DNA from 4 places in the Mesorhizobium sp. BR115XR7A genome. Region 1 is predicted to be linked to each of the others. Evidence: predicted binding sites of a transcription regulator. Region 1 holds the regulator's gene; each other region holds the start of a gene.
What was found. The regulator PhoB, encoded in region 1, activates phosphate uptake and scavenging genes when phosphate is short. The targets are predictions, from matches to a motif close to TGTCATNNANCTGTCAT.
Positions count from the first base shown of each region.

Region 2: phnG (phosphonate C-P lyase system protein PhnG) is a predicted target of PhoB. The motif match lies at 2,732-2,748, and genes of this name have one in related genera.
Region 3: phnC (phosphonate ABC transporter ATP-binding protein) is a predicted target of PhoB. The motif match lies at 1,865-1,881, and genes of this name have one in related genera.
Region 4: LB557_RS26760 (acid phosphatase) is a predicted target of PhoB. The motif match lies at 2,785-2,801, and genes of this name have one in related genera.

Region 1 covers NZ_JAIUHW010000005.1:236,977-241,318, forward strand. The annotation lists gene xylF (D-xylose ABC transporter substrate-binding protein) at 1-533, opposite strand, end outside; gene LB557_RS12880 (ROK family protein) at 798-2,033, shown strand; gene phoB (phosphate regulon transcriptional regulator PhoB) at 2,036-2,725, opposite strand; gene phoU (phosphate signaling complex protein PhoU) at 2,745-3,452, opposite strand; gene pstB (phosphate ABC transporter ATP-binding protein PstB) at 3,478-4,281, opposite strand; gene pstA (phosphate ABC transporter permease PstA) at 4,278-4,342, opposite strand, start outside.
Region 2 covers NZ_JAIUHW010000014.1:85,835-90,176, forward strand. The annotation lists gene LB557_RS25965 (alpha-D-ribose 1-methylphosphonate 5-phosphate C-P-lyase PhnJ) at 1-461, opposite strand, end outside; gene LB557_RS25970 (carbon-phosphorus lyase complex subunit PhnI) at 458-1,564, opposite strand; gene phnH (phosphonate C-P lyase system protein PhnH) at 1,565-2,170, opposite strand; gene phnG (phosphonate C-P lyase system protein PhnG) at 2,167-2,622, opposite strand; gene phnF (phosphonate metabolism transcriptional regulator PhnF) at 2,860-3,561, opposite strand; gene LB557_RS25990 (alkaline phosphatase family protein) at 3,630-4,342, opposite strand, start outside.
Region 3 covers NZ_JAIUHW010000009.1:39,198-43,539, forward strand. The annotation lists gene phnD (phosphonate ABC transporter substrate-binding protein) at 1-817, opposite strand, end outside; gene phnC (phosphonate ABC transporter ATP-binding protein) at 929-1,786, opposite strand; gene LB557_RS19565 (DUF1868 domain-containing protein) at 1,917-2,621, opposite strand; gene LB557_RS19570 (DapH/DapD/GlmU-related protein) at 3,148-3,762, opposite strand; gene phnL (phosphonate C-P lyase system protein PhnL) at 3,759-4,342, opposite strand, start outside.
Region 4 covers NZ_JAIUHW010000015.1:63,446-67,787, forward strand. The annotation lists gene petA (ubiquinol-cytochrome c reductase iron-sulfur subunit) at 1-345, shown strand, start outside; gene LB557_RS26750 (cytochrome b) at 362-1,663, shown strand; gene LB557_RS26755 (cytochrome c1) at 1,691-2,563, shown strand; gene LB557_RS26760 (acid phosphatase) at 2,846-3,541, shown strand; gene LB557_RS26765 (adenine phosphoribosyltransferase) at 3,773-4,318, shown strand.

The sequences.
Region 1 (4,342 bases):
CTGTCTATGGCCGCCTTCAGCACTTCCATCGAGCCCGAGAACAGGAAGTCGGCATTCGGATCGGCGCCGGAGCCCTTGATGAAGACGTAATTGCCCTCAGGCTTCACCTTGAACACTTCGCGGGCCTGCATGCGGCCAACTTCCTTGTTGTCGAAGGTCAGGTAGAAGACGTCCTTGTTCTCGATCAGGCGGTCATAGCCGACGACCGGAATGCCCTCGTCGAGCGCCTTCTGTACCGCCGGGCCGATGGCCGACGCGTCCTGCGCCAGGATGATCAGCGAATTGGCACCCTGCGAAATCAGGCTCTCGACATCGGTCAGCTGCTTGCCGGGATTGGACTGCGCATCGGCGGAAATGTACTTGTCGCCCGCGGCCTCGATCGCCTTCTTCATGGCCGCCTCGTCGGTCTTCCAGCGCTCCTCCTGGAAGTTGGACCACGACACGCCGATGACCTTGTCCTTTGCCTGCGCGACCGACGCCAGCGTCAGCGACATGGCGACACCCGCCAGAATGGCGACTGTGAATCTCTTCATGATATCCTCCCTGCGCCCGCGTGTGGCGCGACCAAACTGGCCCTAAGGCCGGCACAAAGGCCCTATTTTTTCGAGCCTCGAAAAAACACTGGTCCATCGCCTGAGCACTGTCAACATTGATTCTGACGCATTTTGAGGTGCCAGAAGCCTTTTTTCGAGCCCCGCAATAAATAAATGACAGCCCCAGCCGCTTCTGCCAGTATTCGACCCGTTGCCGGAGGTGTTCGAGGGGGCGTCAAGAACCACGGCGACGGGGAGGGAATGATGTCGGTCGGAATCCGCCACGACGATCTGCGCCGGCGCAACCGTGCAATGGTGATTGGAGCCGTGCGCCGGGGTGGCCAGCCCTCGCGCACTGAGATCGCCGCCACCACCGCCCTGAGCCACTCGACCATATCGGCGATATCAGCCGATCTGATCGGCGAAGGTATCCTGAGCGAAGGCAAGCCGAACGAGGCCGGCTCACTGAAACGCGGCCGGCCGCAGGTGGGCCTTTGTCTCAACCCCGAGGCCGCGGCGGTCATGACCGTGGTGCTGTCGCTGAATTTCCTCTCCGTCGCCGTCATCGACTACGCCGGCCAGGTGATATCGGAGGAGCAGCGCCGGCTGGACACGCTGACCATGTCGCGCGAGGCGCTGATCGGCGAATGCGTGGCCATCGTCCGGCGCCGCCTCGAGGATCCCGACCTCGATGTCGCCAGCATTGCCCGCATCGCGCTGGCGATCCAGGGCATCACCGACACCGAGGCGCGCGCCATGCTGTGGTCGCCGATCACGCCGCAGACGGACATTGCCTTCGCCGATATACTCGAAGCCGAATTCGGCATCCCCGCCACCATGGAGAACGACTGCAACATGATGGCTGTGGCGCTGCGCTGGCGCGACCCCGAGCGCTACCGCGACGACTTCATCGCCATCCTGCTCTCGCACGGCATCGGCATGGGCCTAGTGCTGAAGGGCGAGCTGTTCACCGGCACCCATTCCTCGGGCGGCGAGTTCGGCCACATGATCCATCGCCCCGGCGGCGCGCTCTGCCGCTGCGGGCGGCGCGGCTGCGTCGAGGCCTATGCCGGCAACTATGCCATCTGGCGTAATGCAGGACAGATGGGTGAGGACGCCAAACCGGTCGACGTCAGCGACGCCGACATGCGCGCATTGGCGGCCACGGCGCGCGAAAGAGACGGACCGGAGCGCGAGGCCTATCGCAAGGCCGGCGAGGCGCTAGGCTATGGGCTTGGCAGCTTGTTCGCGCTGATCGATCCGGCGCCGGTTGCGATGGTCGGCGTCAGCGCCGCCGCCTTCGATCTGATCGAGCCGGCCTTGCGTGAGGCCATCGCCCAGACCGCCGGCGGCCAGCATTCGAAATCGATTTCCTTCGATACAGAGCCGAACGAATTGCCGCTGATCCGCGAGGGCTGCGCCATGCGCGCGCTCACCTTCGTCGACCAGGAGATTTTCGCGCCGGGCGTGCAGGTGAGATCCGGCAAGAACGTGGCCTGATCTCAATCCTCGCGAATTGCGTAGCCTGCGCCACGGATGGTGCGTATCACATCGGGCATGCGGCCATTGTTGACCGCCTTGCGAAGGCGCCCGACATGCACATCCACGGTGCGCTCGTCGATGTAGATCGTCTCGCCCCAGACATTGTCGAGCAACTGGCTGCGCGAGAACACGCGGCCAGGATGGCGCATCATGAATTCGAGCAGCCGGAACTCGGTCGGTCCGAGCCGGATCTCGCTCTTCTTGCGATAGACCCGGTGCGATTCGCGGTCGAGCACGATGTCGCCGACCTTGAGCACGCTGGACAGCACTTCCGGCTTGGCGCGGCGCAGCAGCGCCTTGACCCGGGCCATGAATTCCGGCGTCGAGAACGGCTTGACCAGATAGTCGTCGGCGCCGGTCGAGAGGCCGCGCACGCGATCGCTCTCCTCGCCACGCGCCGTCAGCATGATGATCGGCAGTCGCTCCGTCTCGGGCCGCATGCGCAGGCGCCGACAGAGTTCGATGCCGGAAACCGCCGGCACCATCCAGTCGAGCACCAGGAGGTCGGGCACGTTTTCCTGGAGGCGTATCTCGGCTTCGTCGCCGCGTGTCACCACCTCGACCTGGTAACCCTCGGACTCCAGGTTGTAGCGGAGGAGCACGCCCAGCGGCTCCTCGTCCTCCACCACCATGATGCGTGGCGCGATCATCGGTCGATCATCCCTGCCGTCAAGCCGCCGGCACCGACATCGCCGTCTCGTCCTGCTTCGGACGGTTGGCGGGCAGTTGCGTGCCGGTCAGCACATAATACGCATTCTCGGCGATGTTGGTCACATGGTCGCCGATGCGTTCGAGATTCTTGGCGCAGAACAAAAGATGCGTGCAAGCCGTGATGTTGCGGGGATCCTCCATCATGTAGGTCAGGAGTTCGCGGAACACCGAGGTGTATTTGACGTCGATGCGTTCGTCGTCATTCCTGAGCTTGGCGAGGGCGGCGGCATCGCCGGCCGCATATTCCTCGACCACGCCCTGCACCTGGATCAGCACCAGCTGCGCCATGGAGTCGATGGAATGCGACAGGTCGCGCGGCGTGGCGGTGAGGCCGACGGAGCCGACGCGCTTGGCAATGTTCTTGGCAAGGTCGCCGATGCGTTCGAGATCGCCCGCCATGCGGATCGAGCCGACGACATGACGCAGATCGTCGGCCATCGGTTGGCGCTTGGCGATCAGGGTGATGGCGCGATCATCGAGTTCGCGCTGGCGTGCGTCCATGATGGCGTCGTCGGAGACGACGCGCTGTGCCAGCGCGTTGTCGGAATTCAGCAGCGCCTTGGTGGCGCCGCCGACCATCGTGCCGGCGAGATCGCCCATGTCGCTGATCAGCCTGCTGATCTGTCCGAGATCCTCGTCGAAGGCTGCGACTGTGTGTTCGGCCATGATCCTGGTCCTCGTATGCGTGAGATCAGCCGAAGCGGCCGGTGATATAGTCCTGCGTGCGCTTCTCGCGAGGCGACGTGAAGATTTTCTCGGTCTTGTCGAATTCGACCAGCTCGCCCAGATACATGAAAGCCGTCTGCTTCGACACGCGCGCGGCCTGCTGCATGTTGTGGGTGACGATGACGATCGTGTAGTCGGCCTGCAACTCGTCGATCAATTCCTCGATCTTGGCGGTCGACAATGGGTCGAGCGCCGAGGCCGGTTCGTCGAGCAGGATGACCTCCGGCTTGACCGCCACGGTGCGGGCGATGCAAAGCCGCTGCTGCTGGCCGCCCGACAGGCTGAGGCCGCTGGCGTTGAGCTTGTCCTTGACCTCGTTCCACAGCGCGGCGCGTTTCAACGCCTGCTCGACACGGCCGTCCATCTCGGCCTTGCCGATCTTCTCATAGAGCCTGACGCCGAAGGCGATATTCTCATAGATCGACATCGGGAACGGCGTCGGCTTCTGGAACACCATGCCGATCTTGGTGCGCAACAGGTTGAGGTCCTGCGAGCGGTCGAGAACGTTCTGGCCGTCGAGCAGCACCTGACCCTCGGCGGTCTGCTTGGGGTAGAGCTCGTAGATGCGGTTGAAGACGCGCAGCAGCGTCGACTTTCCGCAACCCGACGGTCCGATGAAGGCCGTCACGCTGCGCTCGGGCAGCGACAAGGTGATGTCTTTCAGCGCCTTCGACTGGCCGTAGTAGAAATTGAGGTTCTTGACCTCGATCTTCGCCTTGGCGGCTGCCTCTGTCGCAATCGTCATGTCTGGAGACAACATCTGGCTCATTTGTCCTCTCTGCGTCCGGTCAGGCTGCGCGCAAAGATGCTGAGCGCGAGAACCGTCAATG
Region 2 (4,342 bases), on a different contig from region 1:
ATCTTACGGGTTTCGGAGTCCCTCGGTTCCAGCCGGCGCAACGGTTCGGGCGACGGCACTTGGTAGACGATAATTTGTCCCTCCTTGAGAGGCGTTTCGGGCACCCGATGACGCGTCTGAATGATTGTGGCAGCCTCTGTTATTTCGGTCGTAGCGATGCCGGCCACACGCTTGAAAAAACGCCGGATGGAGACGGCATTCGTTGCGTCGTCCGCGCCCTGGTCAATCACCTTCAGCGTGTCGTTTGGTCCAATGACACTGGCTGTGACTTGAATGCCGCCGGTCCCCCACCCGTACGCCAGCGGCATTTCGCGGCTGCCAAACGGAACCTGAAGGCCTGGAACGGCCATGGACTTCAAAATGCATCGCCGGATCATCCTTTTGGACTGTTCGTCCAGATACGCAAAATTGTAGGGTTGGCGGAAGCTGCGGCCGGCTGCGTTGTCATGAGGTCCCGTCATTCCGCGGCCTCCTTGCTTGAACGGCGGCGGTTATGCTCCTCCCGCAACTGTCTTATGAATTGCAGGTCGCCCTGGAAATCGACATAGTGAGGCAAAGTGAGATGCGAGACGAAACCGGCCGCCTCGAGATTGTCGGTATGGGACAGAACGAACTCTTCATCCTGAACAGGGTATTTTGCTTCCTCGCCGTATTCGCGACAGCGCAACGATCGGTCAACGATTGCCATTGCCATCGCCTTGCGCTCACTCTTTCCAAATGAGAGACCATATCCGCGGGTGAAGCGCGCAGGCTCGTCTTCCGAGCCCCCAAAGAAATCCAGCATCTGGCATTCCGTGACGATGATGTCGCCAATAGAAACAGAAAAGCCCAATTCCTCGGGTAGGATTTCTATCGTGACATCCCCAACCCTTGTTTCCCCTACGTAGGGATGGGCAGCGCCATAGCCACGCAGCGCTGAATACGCCAAACCCACGACAAATCCCTCATCGCCACGGGCCAGATTTTGCAAGCGCTGATCGCGACCGGCGGGCATGGCAAGAGGATCTCGGGTGAGATCGAAAACCGGTGACTGGTCGGGTTCCGGCAACTCGGCTTCAATCAGGTCTTCGTCGGAAATGCTGTCGAAGGCACGCGGAAAAGTTGGATCCAGCGGATCATCCGCGACCTTCGCTTTCGGCATATCGCAATCAACAATATCGAGATGATCAAAATCAAGCAGCCTATGTGTGTACTCATAGGTCGAACCGAGAATCTGCCCTCCGGGAATGTCCTTGAAGGTTGCTGAGACGCGTCGCTGAATGGCCATCCGGGCTGTATCGAGCGCGTTTGACACTGCCAAGCGCGGTAGAGTCGTGCGAAACGCCCGGAGAAGGAAGATCGCCTCAACGGCGTCGCCTTGGGCTTGTTTCAATGCCAATGCCGCAAGCTCTCTATCGTAGACAGAGCCCTCACACATCACTCGGTCGACAGCGAGACCGAACTGCTCGGCAATCTGCCGGACCGTAAGTTCGGGAACTGCTGGGTCTCCCCGCCGATCCTCCGCAACCAAACCATGTGAGTTGAGGATAGCCTCCTCCCCACCTTTTACGGCAACATAAGCCATCTAGATCTCCCCGGATATGCTGCGAGGAAGAGCGATAATTGCATTTCCGGAGGTAAAGAGAACATCGACTCCACTCGGATAAAGCTCATGATTGAGCTCCCAGTCCTCCCAAAACCAAGATGCAAGCCCATCAACGTCCACCGAAACTTCGCGCTGGATGCCCGGTCCACGCCACCGAACAGGCGGACCGCCGTTTAAAGATGGCACCTGGACAACAATCGTCGTCGAGACCTGAGGCTCCAATTCTGTTCCGGGATTGAACTCGGCCAGGCGCGGCATCGTCATCGGATTGGCCACAATGGCAAATGTCGATCTTTCAACGCTGTCCACAAACGGCACCCCGCAGTGAAACCCAAGGTACTTGCGAACCGAAGGTAGATTCGACCGGGAATCGAGCCAGACCGGTGTTTCGCAATCCGCAAGCGTGAGGCAGACGGCGGCGGTCGCCGGATCAAGGGGACCGACTGCCGCAGTGGCAGAGACCAGCGTTTGCGGCCTGCCGACATATGCATACGCATCTAACACGCGGCGGAATGTGTCCTGGCTATCGAAGACAGGATTTGCGAATCCGGGCTCAAGCCCGGCAGTATCCAAAACGCTGATCATTCCGGACTGATGCCTCGAGCCATTGCGAAAAAGTGGACCTTAGTCGAAGCCGCTTTGCGGCTCTTGATCTCACGGCGGGCGGATTGCGCGATTCCAAATTCGGTAACGAACCGAAGTACGCCGCTCGCACTGTCATCTGTTCCTTGCAACAGCGCATCGAAAACTGCCGCCAGTTGTGCATGACGCTGGTCGCGCCCGAGGACGAAGGCGAAGCCCGTCATGCCATCGGCCAACCTAACGGCACATCGGGTCATCGTGACCTCACCAAGGTTGAATAGGGCGCCGGTACCCCCGGCGCGTCCACGCACAAGCACGAGGCCGGTTTCCGGTCGGCGAAGCCAATCAAATTGCGGCTGGATGGCCAGGTTGTCCCAGGCCCGCTCAAGTTCATCGCATCGGGCTCGCGCGAGAACCGCCATCCATCGCTGCCGCTTTTCAACTTCAATCCGCACCGGTGTTCGCCGCTTCGATTAAACGCCCGGCTCAGGTCCGGGCTCATCAGGGTGTTGGACATTGATGCCTAGATGTCTAGGTATCTCCGGATAGACATAGTTCCTTTTTGCAACGATTTGATGACAGGGCATCGGCCCATCAAGTATTATTGCGATCCCGACTGGCAGAGCGGCCGCCTGATCCGCCAGAGGTGGTCTCGCGAATAAGCCGCCGTGTTCACACGCGACTCTTCGCGCTTATTCGTTCGTTTCAATAAGATATTCGTACCGGTCGCTTCGTATGACGCTGAAAGCGTATTTGATCGGTAAGCCATCCGGCGTTACGTCGACATTGGTCTCAAAAAGTACCGGGCTGGACGAAGATATTCGCAGGAGCTGCGCTTCTTGCGGGCTAGGTCTTCGGGCCGTGATCCGTGTCCATTTCCGCTTATATTCCGCGATGCCGCAGCGCTTCAAGGCGGCAGTGGGAGAGTTCATTCCCTCGAATGCGGTGGCGAGGCCAGGAACGCGCGCTGCCGGATAGTAGCTCGTTCCGGTCGCCAAAGGCCAATCATTGATGAATGAGGTCGACCTGACCTCGGTAACCAGTGCTGAGGGAGCGATGTTCAAATGACTTGCAATATCAGGTTCGACAGAAGTTTCGTTGATCGACAGTATCTCCCGCTTCACGGACTTGTTCTGACCAAGGAGCTTATAAGTGAACCTGGGATCGCTGTTCAGTTTGTGTGAAACGAAATCATCAGCAACAAAGGTTCCGACACCATGCTGAACTCGCAAGGCGCCTTCAGATTCCAAAACCTTGATGGCATTGCGCACGGTATGCCGATTGACGCCAAATCGGTCTGCCAAGACAAAATCGCCAGGCAGGCGGCCATCCTGGAAGGCTCCCGCATCAATATCATTGAGTAGAGCGGACCGAACCAGTTCCCAACGCTTCATTGAACACCATTTTCTTTTCGGTTCGAATCAATATCGTCTCCTGGAGCGATATAACTGCTCATTGTGTATTATCGGAAAAGCGGGCAATCGGAAAATGTATCGCCGGGCAGTCCAAGGACGCATGAAAGCGTTGGAGTTAAGCGCGTCGCTTCAGCCCCTTCCGCGACCTCATTCGGAACAGCCGGCCCGGAAATAATGCAAACACGATCATCCGCAGCAGAGCCAGGTCGAAAACCATGGGTAGATTTGTATTTCGGACAGCCGACCGGTTGGTCTGCCGGATGGTGTGCCGGGGTCTCTTCGAAATCACATTCTGGCGGCGCCGTGAAAGTGGCAATTCTGTTGCGGAGTTCAATTGGTAGATGATCGCTATTCCAGGCCTCTGCGCCATACTGGAGCAATTTCTTGGTTACCTCTCGGCGGTCCATATCGCTTTCAACCAAAACGTGCAGCGTTGCACCTTCGGACTGCCACACCTTTCCCGGAATGATCAGGTCCGGCAAGATTGATGTTTTGATGTTACGGTGGCCATGATCGCTGACGATCGCAATCGTGTAATCATCACGCCGACCTGCCCGGCGCAGACTATCCAAACAACGACCAACGAGAGAATCCGCGAAAGCGATCGCGAAATGAGCTTCGTCGCTCCCATAGCCGAAGTCATGCTGGAAGGCGTCCGTGGCATTGATCTCCGTAATGAGAAGATCAGGTGCCTCTTCTGACTCGAGCAGACTGGCGGCCGCGGCGATCGTAAGCTGGTCACCGATAAGCGTCCTGGTAA
Region 3 (4,342 bases), on a different contig from region 1:
CGCCTTCGAAGCAAGCCTTGTCCTTCTTGGGCAGGTCAGTGAAGAAGGCGGCCAGCTTGGCGGTCATGTCGTCGCCGATCGCGGTGCGAACGACCAGCGGGCCATTCGGGATCAGGCCCGAGCGCCAGACTTCGACGAAGTCGTTGGGGTCGACGGCGCCCTTGGCGACTTCCTTGTGGAAGGTGCCGGAGGTGTAGCCGTTCTTGAAGTCGCCGATGCCCGAGGAATCGTCGACCGCGACATCTACCTTACCGTCACGCACGGCCAGAACGTTGTTTTCGTGGCCGCCATTGAACTGGGTCGACGCGAAGTAGGTCTCGTTCGAGGCGCCGGTGGTCTTCGGAATCTGGGTCAGCGGGATCAGATAGCCGGAGGTCGAATCCGGATCGGCATAGCCGAGCTTCTTGCCCTTGGCCGACTTGATGTCGGTGATCCCCGACGTCTTCAGCGCCAGGCCGATCGAATAATAGCCGGTGGAGCCGTCGGTCTGCTTGGTGGTGAGGATCGGGGTAACCGCCTTCGGATCCTTGAGATAGACGCTGGCGTAGCCGGAAGCGCCGAGTTCGGCGAAGTCGAGCGTGCCGCCGAGCAGGCCCTGGATGACGCCGTCATAGTCAGCGGCGGGGAACAGCGAAACCTTCTCGAAGCCAAACTCTGCCTTCAGGTGATCGGCCAGGCACTGGTAGTTGCGCAGCCGGTCGGTTTCGTTTTCACCGCCGAGAATGCCGACGCGAAATTCCTTCATGTCGGCGGCATGGGCCATGCTGGTGGCCATGGCGAGCACCGAAACGGCACCGAAAACCATCTTCCTGAACATTGATATCTCTCCTGTAAGTTCCGGCCCCGCGCCGGCAGCGTTCTTGATCTTGACAAGTGCCCTTGACGCGGACGGACGATCCAGGCTGCTCGCTATTGGCCCTTACTGGGCTCAGTATCCCGGGAATGCGGGTTCGAGCGGTCCGGCGGATGCGGCGATCTTCTGCTTGAAGGCAACACTGGTGGAGGTGATGACCTCCGATATCTCGCCGCCATTGCTGTCGGCGCCATAGACAAGACGCACGGCTTGGCGGTCGAGCTCTTCGGGCGGCCCGTCGAAGACGACCTTGCCGGCGGCCATGCCGATGATGCGGTTGCAATAGGTGCGGGCGGTATCGAGCGTATGCAGATTGGTGACAACGGTGATGCCTTCGCGCAGATTGATGTCCTGCAGAGAATCCATCACCACCTTGGCGTTAAGCGGGTCGAGCGAGGCGATCGGCTCGTCGGCGAGGATCACCCTGGGCTGCTGCATCATGGCGCGGGCGATGGCGACGCGCTGCTGCTGGCCGCCCGACAGCGTGCCGGCGGGCTGAAGTGCGGTGCGGGCGATGTCGAGCCGCTCGAGCGCGGCGACCGCCTCCGCGCACTCGGCGCGCGAAAACATGCCCAGAAGATTGGACAGGGTCGAACGGTGGTTCAATTTGCCGAGCAGCACGTTGGTCAGCACGTCGAGGCGCGGCACCAGGTTGAACTGCTGGAAGATCATGGCGCAGTCGCGCTGCCAGCGCCGCAGCGGCGAGCCGCGCAGCCGGGAGACCTCGGCGCCGTCAAAAAAAATCGACCCCTGGCTGGGGTCGACAAGACGGTTGATCATGCGAAGAAGAGTGGATTTGCCGGCGCCCGAACGACCGATGACGCCGACCATCTGCCCTTGCGGGATCGAGATGTTGACGTCGCTGACGGCGGTGTTCTTGCCAAATCGTCGGCTGACGCCGCGGATTTCGAGCGTGGCAGAGTTTGCTGACATGGGCTGGCTCCAGTCCGGTCCATATTGATCGTCAGGCATTCGCCTAACGCAGCCACATGAACCTGCCGTGTCGCGATGATGTCAGTTTTGTTACGCTCCACAGGCGCGGCGACTGGCGCCTTGCGGGCGATCAGCCGAGCACCAGCAATTCCTCGAAATGCTTCATGTCGCGGAACGCGCAGAAGGCGGGAGCCTTGATCTCGATCACCGGCGCCTGGCGCGCGAAAAGCGCCAGGCAACCGTCAAACAGCGCCTGCCACGCGGCGGCCCTATCATCATCAAAGCGCTGGATCTGATAGGCGAAGGTGATGTGGAAGACGTAGGTGTCGTGATCGGGATGCCGGCAGCCGAACGGCACCGCGAGCGCATCGCGCCATGCACGCATGATGCGCGCATCCTCGTCGGTCGCGCCGGCAACGGTGAGGCCGGTCGGCAGGACCTCGGCCACCTTGATGTTGAAAGGGCCGAAGCCCTGGAACCCCTTCAGGCGCTCCAGATAGAGGCGGGTCATGGCGTCGATGCTGGTGTCGAGCGGCACGTCCCGCGGCCAGAAGGGCAGGCGACGGCGATATTCGATTATGCCCTGGAAAAGGGTCATGTGCAGGCTGGAAACGGGCGTGAAGGCGAGGCGGTCGGCATCAGGCATTGCCAGCATCTTCTCGCGGACGGCCAACACCACCGCCTCCGACGGCGAGCCCTCGACAAGATGGCTGACCACCGTGTTGCCGGGCTCGAAGAGGAAGTTGCCTGACGTGTCATAGCGGGTGCCGAGATGCACCGGCGGCGTCGGACTGGAACCTTCGAAAAATCCGGTAAGCGAGGGTCTGACGGTCATGGAAATCTCCTTTGGGAGAGATGCCTCCTGTCCGAGTCACATGTCAGGGATGTGAACGGTGCCCTGTATGAGCATCGTGCCGAACAGATGAGTAGGAACCAGCGCGCTTAGGATAGACGCAATCCCAAGATCATCAACATGGCAGCGGAAACGGCGTCCGACCATCGCCTGCGCCCAACTGACGTTCCACGACCCCGGTGACCATCGCCAGCCCGCAAAATATGATGGAAACGGTCTCCGGTTTACAGGAAGGCTGTTAGCCTGGCTTTCCGGTAAGGTTGGCGAGGAACCATAAAATATAGAGTGGTACTAATCCTGTCGCCGATAACCCCAGCCCTACCACTATCATAATGATTGAGGAGACTACGTCAGACTGGCCCCAGCGATTAATCTCACGCTTCACTGCCAAAATTCCCAGTACCAACAGGGCCATTCCAACACAAAAAAGTATTAAGACGATAAAGCCCATTCCTGCCCTGTGCCGCTGAGTTTTCCAAACAATACTTTGGCAAAAACATCAATGGCGTCAACCGTATTTCTCCAGGAACGCCTCCGCCGACAACTCTCGGAAATCGTCCAGTGCCGCGCGCAGCCTCGCGTGATCCCAATCCCACCAGGCAAGCGCCTGGTAGCGCTCGGCGGTGCGGCGGTCGAAGCGCTCGCGGATCGGTTTTGCCGGTACGCCGGCGACGATCGTGTAGGGCGCGACGTCCTTCGAGACGACCGCGCCGGCGCCAACGGCGGCGCCGTCGCCGACGGTGACGCCGGGCAGGACGGTCGAGCCGTGGCCGAGCCAGGTGTCGTGGCCGATGATGACGCGCTTGGCGCGGCGCTCGGCGAAGAATTCGCTCTCATGCTCGGCGTCGTCCCAATAGTCGGAGGCGCGGTAGGTGAAGTGGTGCAGCGTCGGCCGCCAGGTCGGGTGGTTGGTGGCGTTGAGGCGCACGCTGGCGGCGATGTTGGCAAATTTGCCGATCGTCGCGCACCAGACCGCGCAGTCCTGCATCATGTAGGAATAGTCGCCGATCTCGCTTTCCGAAACCCGGCTGCGGTCGGCGATCTCGGTCCAGCGGCCGAGTGTCGAGTTGTGCACCTCCGCCGTCGGGTGGACCAGCGGCGTCTCCGATAGCTTCCTGGTCATGCGGCGATTTTTCCCGGAGCGAAGGCGGTGACGTCGATGATGCGGTCGGCCACCGCCTCGCGCACATCGTGATCGTGGAAGATGCCGAGCAGGGCGACGCCCGCCGCCTTTTTGGCGGCGATGAGTTCGATCACCACGTCGCGGTTCGTCGCATCGAGCGATGCGGTCGGCTCGTCGAGCAGCAGGATGGGGTGCTCGGTGATGAAGCCTCGCGCGATGTTGACACGCTGCTGCTCGCCGCCCGAGAAGGTTGCCGGTGGCAGCATCCAGAGTTTTTCCGGCAGGTTGAGCTGGGCCAGCAACGCGCGTGCCTTGGCTAGGGCTGCCTCGCGCTCCTCACCGCGTTCAACCAGTGGCTCAGCGACGACGTCGAGAGCCGAGACGCGCGGCACGGTGCGCAGGAACTGGCTGACATAGCCGATCGTTTGCCGGCGTACGGCAAGCACGGTGCGCGGGCTGGCATGGGCGAGATCGATCAGTCCGTCCTCGTGCCTGACGATGATTTGGCCTTCGTCGACGGCGTAGTTGCCGTAGAGCATCTTCAGTATCGAGCTTTTGCCGGCGCCGGACGGACCACCGA
Region 4 (4,342 bases), on a different contig from region 1:
GTGGTGCGCAACCGGACCGAGAAGGAAATGAAGGACGGAGAGGCCGTCAGCCTCTCCGATCTCAAGGATCCGATTGCCCGCAACGCCAATTTGCCGTCCGATGCGCCGGCGACCGACGCCAACCGCACCACGCCAGGCAAGGAAGCCTGGATGGTGATGGTTCAGGTCTGCACCCATCTGGGCTGCATCCCGCTCGGCCAGGAAGGCGATTTCGGCGGCTGGTTCTGCCCGTGCCACGGTTCGCAATACGACACGGCCGGCCGCATCCGCAAAGGCCCGGCGCCGGAGAACATGGCGATTCCGGTATTCAAATTCGTTTCCGACACCAAACTCCTTATCGGTTGAGGCAGGGGATATTTCGATGAGCGAGGGACACTCGACCTACACGCCGAAGACCGGTATCGAACGCTGGTTCGACGCCCGCATGCCGCTGCCCAGGATGGTCTATGACAGCTTCATCGCCTATCCGGTGCCGCGCAACCTGAACTATATGTGGACCTTCGGCGGCATCCTGGCGATCATGCTGGTGGCGCAGATCCTGACCGGCATCGTGCTGGCCATGCACTATACGGCCGACACCAATCTCGCCTTCGGTTCGGTCGAAAAGATCATGCGCGACGTGAATTCCGGATGGCTGCTGCGCTACATGCACGCCAACGGCGCCTCGTTCTTCTTCATCGCCGTCTATTTGCATATCTTCCGCGGCCTCTATTACGGCTCCTACAAGGCGCCGCGCGAGCTGCTGTGGATCCTCGGCTGCATCATCTACCTCCTGATGATGGCGACCGGTTTCATGGGCTATGTGCTGCCATGGGGGCAGATGAGCTTCTGGGGCGCCACTGTCATCACCGGCTTCTTCAGCGCCATTCCTCTGGTTGGCGACTGGATCCAGCAGCTCCTGCTCGGCGGCTTCGCCGTCGACAATCCGACGCTGAACCGCTTCTTCGCGCTGCATTACCTGCTGCCGTTCATGATTGCCGGCGTCGTCGTGCTGCATGTCTGGGCGCTGCATGTCGTCGGCCAGTCGAACCCGACCGGCATCGAGGTCAAGTCGAAGACAGATACCGTGGCCTTCACGCCCTACGCGACCATCAAGGACGCGTTCGGCATGATCGTGTTCCTGTTCGTCTTCGCCTACTTCGTCTTCTACCTGCCGAACTATCTCGGCCATCCGGACAACTACACGGTCGCCAACCCGCTTAAGACGCCGGCCCATATCGTCCCGGAATGGTACTTCCTGCCGTTCTACGCAATCCTGCGCGCCATCACCTTCAACATCGGGCCGATCAATTCCAAGCTCGGCGGCGTGCTGTGCATGTTCGGCGCCATCGTCATGCTGTTCCTGGTGCCGTGGCTCGACACCTCCAAGGTGCGCTCGGCGGTCTACCGGCCCTGGTACAAGCTGTTTTTCTGGCTGTTCGTGGCCGATGCCATCCTGCTGGGCTGGCTGGGCTCGCAGCCGGCGGAAGGCAGCTATGTGTTCATGGCGCAGATGGCGACGCTGTTCTACTTCGCCTTCTTCCTGATCGCGCTGCCGGTGCTCGGCTTGATCGAGACACCCCGCAGGCTGCCGAACTCGATCACCGAGGCGGTGCTCGAAAAGAACAAGGGTGGCAGCGGGCATCCGGCGGGCGCCACGGCAGCACCTGAGACCAAGGGCTGAGCGGTAGAGAATCTAAGGGGATTTGGCATGAAAAAGGTTCTCACCTCGCTTGCGCTGGTCGGCCTCGTGGCCGCCGGCACCGGAGTTGCAGGCACTTGGGCGTTCGCGGCCGAAGAGGCGCACAACGCGGCGGCACCGACGCATTTCCCGATCAACGAGCCGAAGGAAATGAGCTGGAGCTTCACCGGCCCGTTCGGCACCTATGACAAGGCGCAGTTGCAGCGCGGGCTGAAGGTCTACAAGGAAGTCTGCTCGGCCTGCCATTCGATGAACCTGGTGGCGTTCCGCACGCTTTCGGACCTCGGTTACAGCGACGCGCAGATCAAGACGCTGTCAGCCGAATACACCATCCATGACGGCCCCAACGATGCCGGCGACATGTTCGACCGTCCCGGCAAGCCGTCCGACCATTTCCCGGCCCCGTTCGCCAATGAGGAAGCCGCCGCTGCCTCCAATGGCGGTGCGGCGCCGCCGGATATGTCGTTGCTGGCCAAGGCGCGCGGCGTCGAGCGCGGCTTCCCGCAGTTCGTCTTCGATATCTTCACCCAGTATGATGCCGGTGGTCCCGACTACATCCATTCGCTCTTGACCGGCTACGACCAGACGCCGCCCGCCGGCATGGTCATCCCCGAAGGCACGCACTACAACCCGTACTTCATGTCCGGCGTGTCGCTGAAGATGCCCAAGCCGCTCTCCGACGGCCAGGTCACCTATGACGACGGTTCGCCGCAGACCATCGACCAGTATTCCCGCGACGTGGCTGCCTTCCTGACATGGGCTGCCGAGCCGCACATGGAAGACCGCAAGAAGATGGGCTTCCGCGTGCTGGTGTTCCTGCTTCTGTTCGGCGCCCTGGTCTACCTGACCAAGCGCAAGGTGTGGGAAGCCGTCGCGCACTAGGCCTGTTGATCTTCAGGTGAGGCCGGTCTGCAAACGATGGCTTCCTGCGCTTCCGGTGCTCACGTACTTCAAGTACGCTCCGCTCCGGTTCTCGGAAACCATCGTTTTCGATTCGGCCTGACCTGAATCTCAAAGGCCCTGGGCCGTTCAGTGTACAACATGGGGCGCCGCGAGGTGCCCTTTCTGCTTTTTGAGTGGATTGCGCCTCCACGTCTCGGCGGTGTCACATGGCCGTCACCACACATCGCGATCCTGCGGCGCTCTCATCAAAGGATCACGCCCATGAAAAGATACGCATCGCTTGCGGCAGGCCTGCTGCTGCTCGTCGTAGGTTCCGCGGCCCGCGCCGAAGACGCAAAACCATTCATCACCAACAAGGATGTCGACCTGACGATGATCCTGCCGCCGCCGCCGGCCAATGATTCGGCTGAGACCAAGGCCGAGCTTGGCGAAGTGCTGACCATGCAGGTCACGCGCACACCCGAGATGGAAGCCCGCGCCATCGCCGACGCCGAGGAAAACGTCTGGCGTTTCGCCGATGTCATGGGGCCGAATTTCAACAAGGACAAGCTGCCGAAATTCAGCGCCTTCTTCGATCGCGTGGTGGAGACCGAAGGCGCCGTCGTCGATCCGGCCAAGGATGTCTGGAAGCGCCCGCGTCCGCACCAGCTCAGCGATCTCGTCAAGCCGGTGGTCAAGCTGTCGAGCTCCGGTTCCTGGCCGTCCGGCCATGCGACCGTCGGCACGATCATGGGCATCATCCTGTCCGACATGGTTCCGGAAAGGCGTGCTGAGATCATGGCGCGCGCGGCCGAGTTCGCCCACAACCGCATCGTCGGCGGCATCCACTATCCGTCCGACGTCGAGATGGGCAAGATTTCCGGCAGCGTCATCGCCGCCGTCCTGCTCAACCGGGATGACTTCAAGGCCGAGTACGACGTGGCCAGGGCGGAGCTTCGTTCCGATCTCGGCATGTAGGATTTGGCCGATAGCCATCCGTTCGAGCGGGGCGCCTTCGGGCGCCCCTTTTTCGTGGCTGCGCCCAACAGGAGGAAAATCGCCTGATGGTTGCTCCCAGCCCGTAGTCAATTCCTTTGCCGGATGCGCTTGTCTCGGTCGCCACATCGCGCTAGCCGTTGTCGGTCGCGCCGGGTTACGATCGGCCCCGCGCCGTTTCACTTTGTCAGCCGGATCATTCGGAGCCGCTTCATGAAACCTTCTCTCGAAGACACGCTGCTGGCCTCGATCCGTACCATCCCGGACTATCCCAAGCCCGGCATCCTGTTTCGCGACATCACCACGCTGCTCGGCAATGCGCGCGCCTTCCGCCGCGCCATCGACGAGCTGGTGCATCCCTATGCCGGGCAGAAGATCGACAAGATCGCCGGCATCGAAGCGCGCGGCTTCATCCTGGGCGGCGCCGTCGCCCACCAGCTCTCGGCCGGTTTCGTCCCGATCCGCAAGAAGGGCAAGCTGCCTTATGAGACCGTGCGCGTCGCTTATAGCCTGGAATACGGGCTGGATGAGATGGAGATGCACAAGGACGGCGTCGCGCCCGGCGAGAAGGTGATCCTGGTTGACGATCTGATCGCAACCGGCGGCACGGCGGAAGCGGCGGTCAAGCTGCTGCGCCAGATCGGCGCCGACATTCTCGCCGCCTGTTTCGTCATCGACCTGCCGGATTTGGGCGGGCGCGCCAAGCTCGAAGCGCTCGGCGTGCCGGTGCGAACGCTGATCGGGTTCGAGGGCCATTGAGCATTTTCCCTTCACCCCTTGTGG